Regions from separate parts of the Bacteroides zhangwenhongii genome, predicted to be linked through region 1. Evidence: riboswitches for the same ligand, from Rfam matches in the RefSeq annotation. Region 1 holds a riboswitch; the other holds the start of a gene.

Region 1 (6,979 bases):
GCTGATTTTCTTTCGTCAATTGCAGAACAATGCTATGTTGCGCATAATTAGTATCTTGATACTCATCAACGAGTATATATCGGAATTGGTCTTGATAACGTGCCAATACTTCCGGATAATCACGAAATAAGATATAAGTATATACCAGCAGATCATCAAAATCCATAGCTCCCGCCTGACGACACCTTTCCCAATAACGGGTATAGATATCACGAATAGCAGGCATTTTTACAGCCATATCGCCTTCATATGCTTCTTTATTGGCAGCGTATCCCGTAGGAGTGACCAAATGATTCTTTGCATTGGAGATACGGGCTTGTACCGTTCCCGGTTTATAAGTCTTTTCGTCCAGTCCCATTTCCTTAATAATAGAACGAAGCAGACTTTTACTATCAGCCGTGTCGTAGATTGTAAACTGCGAGGTAAAGCCGATATATTGCGCCTCAGCACGAAGAATACGGGAGAAGATGGAATGAAATGTACCCATCCACAAGTAACGTGCCCGTTCCGCCCCCACTTGTCGGGCAATACGTTCTTTCATCTCACGTGCCGCCTTATTGGTAAAGGTAAGTGCAAGAATATTCCACGGATTGTAACCGTTCTCCAACAGATAGGCTATTTTATAAGTCAGCACACGTGTCTTACCCGAACCCGCACCGGCTATCACTAGCGAAGGCCCGTCATTGTAAGTCACCGCCGCGCACTGACTCTCATTCAATTCCTTTATATAATTGATATTCATAACAGCATTATAAAAACAATGTAGTTTTTTAACAAACTCTCGGCATTCAAATTTGTTCTGAATACAAAAGTATAATATTCATTTGAGAATGACGGTATTTTTATGATTTTTCGTCACTAACTATTTTAACCTAACCCCCAAAGCAATGAAAAAAAGTATATTGTTATCAATTATTTTGAGTTTAAGCCTAGTCGCCTGCATTCCACAGGCTATGGCGCAAAAACAAAGCCGTATGGAAAAACTGCTAAGGTATCTGAACGATAATGATACGGAAAAATGGCAGAAGAACCGAGAAAAGGTAGACAACGACACGAAGGCATATTATGCCGAAGAACTAGCCCTGCTGGATGTCCTTAACGGGTTGTGGAACGAACAAAGCGAACAAGCCGCAACCGATTATTTCGGATGTTACGGGAAAGCGGCAAACGCCTACTTCTCCAACATCTGTGAGGAAGAGAAAATACCGCTTCCGAACGTACAGGACAGAGCGGAACAGGCTATTATCCACATATTGGAGGCTTCGAAAGAACAGATACCTTTCAGCCGTACACTGCTGGACAGTATTCGTTCAAGCGGTTATACGGCAGACTCCGTTATTGCACAGAAGATACGGAATATCCGCGAATTGGCTTTATTGGAAGGTATGCTGACAGCGCCTGCACTCAGTACATATCAGACATATATAGCGGAATATCCGAACGGGAAATTTATCCCGCAAATCAATGCTGCCGAAAACAAACGGTTATACGGGATTGTAAAGCATACCCCGTCACAGGAAAATTTCAAAGCTTTTTTTGACGATCCGGCAATGCTAAAGTTTTTCACGGACAAAGAAACGCGCCCGTTTTTGCCAGAAGTCCAAGCTTTATATGATGATTTTCTATTCCATTGTATCGACAGTCTGCGAGAGGGAAACAATGCAACCGCCCTCCGGCAGGTTATTGACGATTATAAACGCAACCCTTATCTGAGTTCCTCAGCACGTACCCATCTGGACGACCTCGAATATCTTAGCGAGAAAGCTGATTTTGAACTTTTGAAACCGGCAATAACCAATTCCGAATCTTTGGGTTTGTTGCAGGAATTCCTCAGTACACATAAGTACAAAGAGTTTCGTGATCAAGCCAATGCGCTACGAGCTCCATTCATTCTACAGACAATCATCTCCACTCCCACTTCCGTAAAATATTACAATGCGGGACGACTGATCAAGTCTGCCGCCAACGACAGCACTGGGAATGTGTCAACCACTTATTCGTACAATGACAAGGGGCAGCTTGTCTCTATATTATCCCTGACTATGAAAAACGGTCAGGTGAGTGACGAGGTGCAAACAAACAGACTGTATGACCCTCAAGGCCACTGCATTTTTGAAGTGCAGACAAATCCCAAGACCAAAACGGACATTTACCGAAGGACACGCCGTATCGGTGCCGACGGGAGCATCGAGAGCGATTCACTTAAATATATGGACGGAAGGTCGATTATCAGCACATACAATAAACAAGGCTTATTGACTGAAGCTAAAGAATATAATAAGAACGGAGAACTCCAAGCATACACAGCGAACAAGTATGATGAAAAAGGCAGATTGACCGCATCGCAACATCAGAACTTGCTTATGGCTAACTCCGCCGATCAAGTTATCTCCCAAAAAGATACTTATGAATATGATAAATACGGTTATTTGACTCAGATAGCTTATCTGCGTATTTTAGGCAATAACCAGAAAACGTCCGGTTACCTGACTTGTATGTATGATAAATATGGCAATCCGATTGACGGAAATTCTTATTATGAATATGATAATACAGGGCAATGGGTCTGCCGTACAAATCGCGGAAATCCCCAAGAGGTGGAACGAGTACAGTATATTTATAAATAAAAGTGAAGATACTGCGAACCTTTTACCAAATGCTTCTGTTATTATAGTATAACAAGCCATTTAAAACTTGTAACATTATGAATACTATATTAATGTCTTTAATTATGATGACCATGACTTACGAAATGCCTAAACTTCCTTACGCAAACAATGCGTTGGAACCTGTAATCAGTCAGCAAACGATAGATTTCCATTACGGGAAACATCTACAAACGTATGTAAATAATCTGAACAGCCTCGTGCCCGGAACCGAATATGAAGGTAAAAAGGTGGAAGAAATCGTTGCCACCGCACCGGACGGAGCTATATTCAATAACGCCGGACAAGTATTGAACCACAATCTATATTTCCTGCAATTTGCCCCCAAACCTGCCAAGAAAGAACCGACAGGCAAACTGGGAGAAGCCATCAAGCGTGACTTCGGCAGCTTTGAAAACTTCAAGAAAGAATTCAATGCGGCAGCGGTAGGATTATTCGGTTCAGGATGGGCCTGGTTGTCCGTTGATAAAAACGGAAAACTGCACATCACCAAAGAAGGAAACGGCAGTAACCCTGTACGTGCCGGATTGAAACCGCTTCTCGGTTTTGACGTGTGGGAACACTCTTACTATCTGGATTACCAGAACCGTCGTGCCGACCATGTCAATGCCCTGTGGAGTATCATCGACTGGGATGTGGTGGAAAACAGAATGTAACGGATTTACTGACTAAACTATACTTGAACAAGGTCGTTGTGATTTTCACAGCGACCTTTTTTAGGCTATATAGATGCCACCAACACAAATATCCGACAGAAAAATGAAAAAAAATCAACCGATTTAGTGTTTTTCTGTTTCTTTTTCACTTACTTTGCTCCCGTAAAGACAAAGGGGTGCCCCATGAGGGGCTGAGATTATACCCTAAGAACCTGATGCAGTTAGCACTGACGTAGGGATTGTGTTTCTTCTTATCGCCTTTCCGTAAAAGCACGCTCTTTGTATTTACTTTCAACTTATTTATTCTGATAGGACAATGAAAGTACAAGTGAACAACAAAGAGGTGGAACTTATCCCCAACTCTACCCTTACACAGCTGACGACGCAACTCGAACTTCCCGTTCAAGGTATTGCTATCGCGGTAAACAACAAAATGATTCCCCGTACCGAATGGGAACGTTTCGTATTGCATGAGAATGACAATCTGGTAATTATCAAGGCGGCTTGCGGAGGATAAGAAAATGATTAGTCTGCAATTTATCACACATCAGACCGAACGGTATTCATATTTCGAATCGGCACGTATGGCACTCGAAGGAGGGTGCAAATGGATCCAACTACGCATGAAAGAAGCTCCTCTTGAGGAGGTGGAACAAGTGGCGCTGCAACTGAAGCCACTCTGTAAGGAACACGAAGCTATCTTAGTTCTCGATGATCATGTCGAATTGGTCAAGAAACTGGAAGTGGACGGTGTACATCTGGGAAAGAAGGATATGCCCATCGACCAGGCACGACAGATACTCGGAGAAGCCTTTATCATCGGTGGCACGGCCAATACCTTCGAGGATGTCGTACAACATTACCGCGCCGGAGCCGATTACTTGGGGATCGGTCCCTTCCGCTTCACCACCACTAAAAAGAATTTAAGTCCCGTACTCGGTCTGGAAGGTTACGCTTCCATCCTTTCACAAATGAAAGAAGCGGATATCAACCTTCCGGTAGTAGCTATCGGAGGAATCACCAACGAAGATATCCCCGGTATCCTCCGCACAGGAGTCAATGGCATCGCCTTGTCCGGAACGATTCTCCGGGCGGAAAATCCGGTAGAGGAAACACGGAAGATTCTAAGTAATTCATAAATCAACATCTATAATTCTAAATTCCAAAAGACATGGAAAAGTTAGTAATTGCAGGACGTGAATTCAGCTCACGCCTTTTCTTGGGAACAGGAAAATTCAACTCCAATGAAATAATGGAGCAATCTATTCTGGCTTCGGGCACAGAAATGGTAACGGTTGCCATGAAACGTATTGACATGGACAACAAAGAGGACGATATGCTGAAACATATTATCCATCCGAATATCCAGTTATTACCCAACACTTCCGGTGTACGCGATGCGGAAGAGGCTGTGTTTGCCGCACAGATGGCGCGTGAGGCGTTCGGAACAAACTGGCTGAAACTAGAGATTCACCCAGATCCCCGCTACCTGCTCCCCGACTCTATCGAGACACTGAAAGCTACGGAAGAGTTGGTAAAACTAGGTTTCGTCGTATTGCCTTATTGTCAGGCAGACCCCGTGCTTTGTAAACGGTTGGAAGAAGCCGGAGCAGCTACCGTTATGCCTCTCGGCGCTCCGATCGGCACAAATAAAGGATTGCAGACCAAAGAATTCCTACAGATTATTATCGAGCAGGCAGGTATCCCTGTTGTCGTTGATGCAGGTATCGGTGCGCCAAGCCATGCCGCTGAAGCAATGGAACTGGGAGCTTCCGCCGTACTGGTAAATACAGCAATTGCCGTTGCCGGAAACCCGGTAGAAATGGCGAAGGCCTTCAAAACTGCCACCGAAGCCGGAAGACAGGCATACGAAGCGGGATTAGGACTGCAAGCGGACAACTTTATAGCCGAAGCCAGCTCACCGCTGACTGCTTTTTTGGATAAATAATATGAATAAGTAGCTGACTGCTAAAAGAACAATTATGGAACAAAGAATAAAATTTCCCCGCTCTCAGAAAGTATATTTACCCGGAAAACTTTATCCGAATATCCGCGTTGCCATGCGGAAAGTGGAGCAAGTGCCCAGTGTCAGTTTTGAAGGCGAAGAAAAGATTGTAACTCCCAATCCGGAAGTATATGTGTATGACACCAGCGGACCGTTCAGTGATACGGAAATGAGTATTGATCTCAAAAAAGGCTTGCCCCGAATGCGTGAAGAATGGATTGTCGGTCGTGGTGATGTGGAGCAACTACCCGAAATCACTTCCGAATACGGACAAATGAGACGGAACGACAAAAGCCTCGACCACCTGCGTTTTGAGCATATCGCTCTGCCTTATCGGGCAAAAAAAGGAGAGGCTATTACTCAGATGGCATACGCCAAAAAGGGAATTGTCACTCCGGAGATGGAGTATGTGGCCATCCGTGAAAACATGAATTGCGAAGAGTTAGGAATCAAGACTTATATCACTCCCGAATTTGTCCGCCAGGAGATTGCGGAAGGACGTGCCGTACTGCCCGCCAACATTAATCATCCGGAAGCCGAACCGATGATTATCGGACGTAACTTTCTGGTAAAAATCAATACGAATATCGGAAACTCGGCTACTACTTCGAGCATTGACGAAGAGGTAGAAAAAGCATTATGGAGTTGCAAATGGGGAGGCGATACGTTGATGGATCTCTCTACCGGAGAAAACATTCATGAGACACGTGAATGGATTATCCGCAACTGCCCCGTACCCGTCGGCACAGTCCCTATCTATCAGGCTCTTGAGAAAGTAAACGGTGTGGTGGAAGACCTGACTTGGGAAATTTACCGGGATACTTTGATTGAACAATGCGAACAAGGAGTGGATTACTTTACCATCCATGCAGGTATCCGTCGGCACAATGTCCATCTTGCCGACAAGCGGTTGTGCGGTATTGTCAGTCGCGGAGGAAGTATCATGAGCAAATGGTGTCTGGTGCACGACCGGGAAAGTTTCTTATATGAACACTTTGACGACATCTGCGATATTCTGGCACAGTATGATGTGGCAGTATCTTTGGGCGACGGACTTCGTCCAGGTTCTATCTACGACGCGAATGACGAAGCGCAGTTTGCAGAATTGGATACAATGGGAGAATTAGTGTTACGCGCATGGGATAAGAATGTGCAAGCATTCATCGAAGGCCCCGGACACGTTCCGATGCACAAGATCAAAGAAAATATGGAACGCCAGATCGAGAAATGCCACGATGCGCCGTTCTATACACTCGGCCCGCTGGTAACGGATATTGCTCCGGGATATGATCATATCACTTCCGCCATCGGTGCGGCACAAATCGGATGGTTGGGAACGGCAATGCTTTGCTATGTCACTCCTAAGGAACATCTTGCCCTGCCGGACAAAGAAGACGTACGTGTGGGAGTCATCACTTATAAGATTGCCGCCCATGCCGCCGACCTCGCCAAAGGACATCCGGGAGCACAGGTACGTGATAATGCATTGAGCAAAGCCCGGTATGAGTTCCGTTGGAAAGACCAGTTTGATTTATCACTTGACCCGGAACGTGCACAAAGCTACTTCCGTGCCGGACATCATATCGATGGAGAATACTGTACGATGTGCGGACCTAATTTCTGTGCGATGCGGTTGTCACGTGATTTAAAGA
Region 2 (6,979 bases), 1.4 Mb from region 1:
CTATCAATATCTGCAAACCGGTAAATACAGTCCCCGTCCTTCCATTGCTACCATTGCCAACGCCATGGACGTGGGCGATCCGAGTAACTTTGCCCGTGTGCTCGATTTGTACGGAGGTTCTCATGCGGCTATCTCAGCCGAGATTTCGGGAACTACTTATACCGACGAACAAATTCGCGAGACAGTGAAAGAGACTTGGAAAGATCATCATTACCTGCTTGACCCTCACGGTGCTTGCGGTTATCGTGCGTTGATGGACGGCTTGCAACCGGGTGAAACCGGAGTATTCTTGGAAACAGCTCATCCTGCCAAGTTCCTCGAAACAGTAGAAGGTATTATTGGCGAGGCTGTGGAAATCCCTGGCAAATTGCAGGAGTTTATGAAAGGTGAGAAGAAGAGCATGCCTATGTCTAAAGACTTTGCAGACTTTAAAAAGTATCTGCTGGCGCTTTAATCGTATGGAAGTTTTGTCTTACGAGGAAATTTGAAATACGGCTTATTGTCACTTGTTGGTTGTAGGAGATCCCGATGCGCTTCGACCTAAAACCTCTCTGGTGCAGAAAGCGTGTCGCTTGACACAGTCCGACAAATTGAAAAGCGTCAAGTTATTATCCCCCAATCCTGTAATGAAGGTGTGGTTGAAACGGGAATTGGGGGCATAGTCTTGTCTTAATGAGCAAGATAAACAAGATACTCTCCTATGCAATGGATTGTGAATTGATTGGCTGTAGCCTCATTGAGTGTACCTTGCCACCAATTGCTAAAGTCACTGAGGGGATAAACCAATCCTTCTCCTTTCAATCCTTTTGCTCCGAAATTGATAATGGAAACTTGCTGACCGGGATGCGACTCGAATGTCTGTGTACCACTGGCGGGCATAAATACACCGTAATCGGTGATAGTCCTGACTTCCAGATTCTCTTTCATATAGTCTATGAGTAGACTGATATTTCCTAATGTATGATCTTCCCGTTTGCCGGTGGCTCCTACGATGGCAATCTTCCGATAGCCTTTCTTTTGCAGAAACAGGACAGCTTTGGTCTGGTCGTTCGTCTCTTGGTCGGCTATCCGGTGGATGATAGGAGCAAACAATTCCTTATATTCCGGTGAAAGGGAGTCACCGTCGCCGATAATCACATCCGGAGTATGTCCGCGTGAAATATATTCATTGGCTGCCCCGTCACAGCAAACTACGAATTTTGCCTCTTCCAACATTCTCAAAGGAAGAGGATGGGTAGGATATTCGCCATTGGCAAGTATCACAGCCTCAGGAGTATAGTGCTCGTTTATCATTGTACGCTCATTAATCTTTTCCATTTAAAGTAGCCAAAGATAGCGATAATGGAATAAAGTCCGTATAAAGCAGAGGTGAAATAAAGGTCTTTATAAATATAAAGTCCGCAACAGACAATATCGACAAGAATCCAGGCAAACCACTGTTCGATATACTTGCGTGCCAACATCCACATACCCACAATACTTAGTGCCGTAGTGAAACTATCCAACCACGGCACGTTACTGTCGGTGTACTCGATAAGTATCCAGGCAATGCCGAGAAATGAAATGATAAATACAAAGAAAAGAGGGAGATAATATCTACACGGAGTATGGATGATAGAAAGTTGTTGCAATTTACCATTTTTTTCCATGTCGGCAGATTTTCGGCTTTTTCCTTTTCTTCGTCCCCACATCCAGAAAAACCATCCATAGACCGCCGCTATCAGATAATAAATATTGATACCGAAGTCTGCATACAGTCCCGCTTTGTAATAGACGAAGATGTAGATAGCAGGCATGATGATACCCGCTATCCAAAGATAGATGCTTGCCCGGTATTCCAACCAAAGGTAGACCAAACCGACTACTGTACCGAATATTTCAAGGAAATTCATATCCATCATTCAAGTCTGTATTTTATTTAGAAACGGAGCGTGAGGTGTGCCAGAATATTGGTACCTGCCATCGGATAGAAGCGTGGATCATGCTTTATCGCATACGCTTTTGTCTTATCCCCATTCTCATAAAGTGCCACACTTTGGGAGTATCCGTTTGTCTCATATTTCGTATTGAACAAGTTATAGACGGTAGCTCCTATCGTGATTCGCTTTGTGTGGCGGGTTTTAAAGGAGTAAGAGGCACTCAGGTGATTGACGAAATAAGCGTCTAGTGAATTCTCTTTTGTACCGAAGTTGTCGAGATACTGGCGGCTGACATATTGTGACTGGAGAGCAATTTCCAGTCCGTTGCTGCCGAGAGTAATCAGGCTGTTTCCGATGAAAGAAGGAGAGAAGGCGATCGGAGTGTTTCCACCCTCGATAGCTGTCTGCGTATATAGGTCATCGACAATCTCACCATTCACCAAGCTTTCATCATACACGTAACCTACGTAGTTCTTGATACGGTTTTTGCTCCATGTGCCGTTAAGATCCCAACGCAGCCAATCATTGAATTTTGCGCCTAATGACAACTCGATCCCCATGCGATAGCTGTCTTTTACGTTCTCTGCCATCGCTTCGCCTATATCATTGGTCTTTCCGTTCAATACCAATTGGTCTGTGTAATCCATATAATACAGGTTTACACCGGCCGTAAACCATTCACCACGGTAGGTATATCCCAACTCATAATCCAATAACTTTTCCGCTGTGGGATGTTCGTCAAACATTCCATCCGTATAATTGTTGCGGGTAGGTTCTTTCTGAGCTACCGAGAAAGAGGCGTATGTGCTGTGGTTCGGATTGATTTGCCAGAAAAGTCCGGCTTTCGGATTGAAGAAGCTGAAGTGTTCTCTCACATCCAGTCGCTGCAAACGCTCGGGAGTAGCGGTGAAGTCCCATTTATCATTATCCCCATCAATCGTATAACGGATATAACGGTATTGCAGATCTGCGTATGCACTCAGGCTGCCGGTCAGTTGGTAATTGGCTTTCAAATAGATATTCCCGTCCGTCTTTCCGCCGTTATTACGGTAATACTCATGTTCCGGGTCGAGTTGTTCGGTGTAATTCTTTACCCACAAAACTTTTCCATAATGGTCGTTACTGTATCGGTTGAGTCCGCCGCCTAGCGAAGCGTTCAGTCTCTCATTCTGGTAATTCAGAGAGAAGATACCGCCGCCGAAATCACTGTCCACCAACTTCTGGCGTACGAGATTTGTTTTCTTCTGCGGTTCGCTGTTATCCGGCAGGTAGAAAGGCTTCAAACCATATTCCTCCAATGTACGTCCGTTCTTGTATTCCTGATAATAACCGAAGCCATTGGTATAATGGAAAGCGATATTCAGATTCCATGCCGGAGAGAAGATATGATTGAACAGAAGTTGATAATGTGTCTGTCGGTAATTATCCGTTTGATCATCATAAAAGCCGATCGGATAACCTTTTCCTTTATTATCATCCAGAATGACTCCGTTCGGATTATATGTCCGGTCGTTCTCCAGTTGTTCTTTGCTGATACCGTCCCAAGCATGATAAGTCTTCTCCTTTCCACCGAAAGTGATAAACTTGATCGTTGTGCTCTCACCGAAGTAACCGCCTTGCACGAAATATGATTTCAGGTCTGATGAGGCGCGGTCGCGGTATCCGTCACTCTGGATATTAGAGAGCCGCGCATCGAATGCCCAATATTTGTTAATCAGCCCGGTCCCGACTTTGACCGTTTCTTTGTGCGTGTTGAATGAACCGTAAGAACCGGAAACTTCGGCGTATGGTTGGGATGAAATGCTTTGCGTACGCATATTGATACTGGCGCCGAATGCTCCCGAACCGTTGGTCGATGTGCCTGCTCCCCGTTGAATCTGCATATCTTCCAGAGAAGAGGCGAAGTCGGGAGTATTTACCCAGAAGATGGCGTGGCTCTCCGCATCGTTCATCGGAATACCGTTGGCGGTGACGTTAATACGGGTAGCGTCCGTTCCGCGAACGCGAATCGTAGTATATCCTACTCCCGCTCCGGCATCTGAGGTTGTCAGTACGGAAGGAGTGGTAGATAATAGGAATGGGATATCCTGTCCGAAATTCTGTTTACTGATCTGTTCTTTTCTTACATTGGTGAATGCTACCGGAGTTTTCGCCGTAGCACGCGTGGATACTACCTGCACTTCTTGCAGGTTTACAACTTTCAGACTGTCCGCTTTAGCACTCGTCTGTGCATGGACAGCAAAGCCTGCGCCCGATAAGGCGATGGCCATCATAACAATTCTTTTCATCTTGCTTATTTGTTAGTTCTCTACGCCGGCATTACCCGGTTCAGATTCTATGGGTATGTTCTCAGCCCGTCATGTTAAGGCACCCCTACCAGTGAATCGGATGCAAAAATACAGCATTTACAGGAGGAAAGCAAAAAAAACTTTTAGATTTGCTAAAAACAATATAACTTTGCAATTCGTTGAAAAGGACAAACAACCATTTATTCATTTAATACATTTAGATTATGTTACTATTATTTCAAGCAACACAAGCTGCGGATTCCGTGCAAGTGGCCGCAGATGAGCTGATGAAAGAGGCGATTGCCAACGCTGAAGGTTTGGACAAGCTTTCATTGATAACCCAACAACTGATTGATTTTGGTATTCGTGCCGGAGAACGTATCCTGATAGCGGTCATTGTCTTTATCGTAGGGCGTTTCCTTATTTCGATGCTCAATAAATTTGTAGGGCGTTTGATGGATAAGAGAAAGGTTGATATAAGTATCAAAACTTTCGTCCGGAGTTTGGTGAATATCCTATTGACTATTCTGTTGATTATTTCGGTTGTCGGTGCTTTGGGAGTAGAAACAACTTCGTTTGCGGCTTTGCTGGCATCTGCCGGTGTGGCTGTCGGTATGGCGTTATCCGGTAACTTGCAGAACTTTGCCGGAGGACTGATCGTGTTGCTGTTCAAACCTTATAAAGTAGGCGATTGGATTGAAAGTCAGGGCGTTTCGGGCACAGTAAAAGAAATACAGATTTTCCACACTATTCTGACTACTGCGGATAACAAAGTGATTTATGTACCGAACGGAGCGATGAGTAGCGGTGTGGTTACCAATTATAGTAATCAGGTGACTCGTCGTGTAGAGTGGATTGTAGGAATCGATTATGGAGAAGATTATGACAAGGTACAGGAAGTCGTTTATGAGATTCTTGCTGCCGATAAGCGTATCCTGAATGAACCCGCCCCATTTGTAGCTCTTCATGCATTGGACGCAAGCAGTGTGAATGTAGTAGCGCGTGTTTGGGTGAACAGCTCGGATTATTGGGGAGTTTATTTCGACATCAACAAGGCTATTTACGAAACCTTCAATGAAAAGGGTATCAATTTCCCGTTCCCGCAGCTTACAGTGCATCAAGGCTGATTATCATACCGTATATAATAGAAAACGAGAGAGTCTCACTTTTGTGGAACTCTCTCGTTTTATTTAGAACAATAGTCTGGTGTGATTGAATGAATTTACTTTTATTTAATACCGAAATCTTCGGCTAGCTCGTATCTGTCTTCTTTAATCCCCAGTACGTGATTGATTTTCCTTCTTTTTTCAAGATCCTTGAAATAATTTTCTACGACCTGATAGAGATTAAAGTTTGTAGTAGATCCGGCGGCTAAATCGAGTGACTCCACCAGCTTTTCTACGGCTTGATGGATTTTCTCTGCGTCTATCAGATGCAGTTCGTTACTGTGTATTAAATATTTTTCCATAACTGCAATGTTTTAATGTTATATTGGTATAACATCTTGTAGTCATGGAAAGTTCAATGATTGAATGTTAGATTTTGGCAAGCGCCTGATCCAAATCCTCAATCAGGTCATCAATATGTTCCGTTCCAATTGATAAACGTACGGTGCCCGGATAAATCTCCTGTTCGGCGAGTTCCTGTGCATTGAGCTGTGAATGGGTAGTGCTTGCCGGGTGGATCACCAATGATTTCACATCGGCAACATTGGCAAGCAGGGAGAAAATCTCCAGGCTGTCGATGAAGCGGTGTGCTTCTTCTTGTCCGCCTTTTACCTCGAAAGTAAAAATGGAACCGGCACCATTCGGGAAGTAACGTTGATACAGTGCATGGTCAGGATGATTGGATAATGACGGATGGTTCACTTTCTTCACTTTCGGGTGATTGTTTAAGAAATTCACTACCTTCAATGCATTTTCTACATGGCGTTCTACGCGCAAGGAAAGAGTTTCCAAGCCTTGCAACAGGATAAAAGCGTTGAATGGACTGATGGTGGCACCTGTGTCGCGCAGCAGAATAGCCCGGATACGGATGGCATAGGCAGCCGGACCGGCTGCATCAACGAAGCGTACGCCATGATAGCATGGATCAGGTTCGGTTAGTTGTGGAAATTTGCCGGAAGCTACCCAGTCGAATTTTCCCGAATCTACAATAACTCCTCCTAATGAAGAACCGTGTCCGCCAATGAATTTTGTTGCAGAATGTACTACGATATCTGCTCCGTGTTCGATGGGACGGATTAAATACGGAGTACCGAACGTGTTATCAATAATCAAAGGAATTTTGTGGCGGTGAGCTATTTCAGCTACTGCCTCTATATCAATGATATTTGAGTTCGGATTTCCCAGCGTCTCGATAAATACGGCTTTCGTATTTTCCTGAATGGCTTTTTCAAAGTTCGATAAATCACTTGGATCAACGAATGTTGTTGTGATGCCATAGCTGGGTAAGGTATGAGCCAGTAAGTTATAACTTCCTCCATAAATAGTTTTGGCTGCTACAATATGGTCGCCTGCGCGAGTGATGTTCTCGAAAGCATAAGTGATAGCAGCGGCACCCGAAGCAACTGCCAGCCCTGCTACTCCTCCTTCAAGAGCGGCTACGCGTTGTTCAAAAACTCCTTGAGTGGAGTTGGTCAGGCGACCATAGATGTTTCCCGGGTCCTGCAGGCCGAAACGTGCGGCTGCGTGGGCGGAGTTGTGAAATACATAAGAGGTAGTCTGATAAATAGGTACTGCACGGGCATCTGTTGCCGGATCTGCTTGTTCT

What was found. A riboswitch is a leader RNA that binds a small molecule or an ion and turns the genes downstream of it on or off. The one in region 1 is predicted to bind thiamine pyrophosphate.
Region 2: linked by a shared signal. The riboswitch ahead of GD630_RS12660 (TonB-dependent receptor) and the one ahead of thiS (sulfur carrier protein ThiS) in region 1 are both predicted to bind thiamine pyrophosphate.

Annotation. Positions count from the first base shown of each region.
Region 1 covers NZ_CP059856.1:1,798,272-1,805,250, forward strand. Annotated here, with positions in the region: gene GD630_RS07215 (ATP-dependent helicase) at 1-742, opposite strand, end outside; gene GD630_RS07220 (RHS repeat protein) at 888-2,627, shown strand; gene GD630_RS07225 (superoxide dismutase) at 2,705-3,322, shown strand; TPP riboswitch at 3,485-3,578, shown strand; gene thiS (sulfur carrier protein ThiS) at 3,639-3,839, shown strand; gene GD630_RS07235 (thiamine phosphate synthase) at 3,844-4,461, shown strand; gene GD630_RS07240 (thiazole synthase) at 4,494-5,270, shown strand; gene thiC (phosphomethylpyrimidine synthase ThiC) at 5,305-6,979, shown strand, end outside.
Region 2 covers NZ_CP059856.1:3,152,739-3,159,717, reverse strand. Annotated here, with positions in the region: gene thrC (threonine synthase) at 1-454, shown strand, start outside; gene GD630_RS12670 (thiamine diphosphokinase) at 670-1,293, opposite strand; gene pnuC (nicotinamide riboside transporter PnuC) at 1,290-1,898, opposite strand; gene GD630_RS12660 (TonB-dependent receptor) at 1,919-4,207, opposite strand; TPP riboswitch at 4,208-4,304, opposite strand; gene GD630_RS12655 (mechanosensitive ion channel family protein) at 4,432-5,334, shown strand; gene GD630_RS12650 (hypothetical protein) at 5,436-5,675, opposite strand; gene GD630_RS12645 (O-acetylhomoserine aminocarboxypropyltransferase/cysteine synthase family protein) at 5,743-6,979, opposite strand, start outside.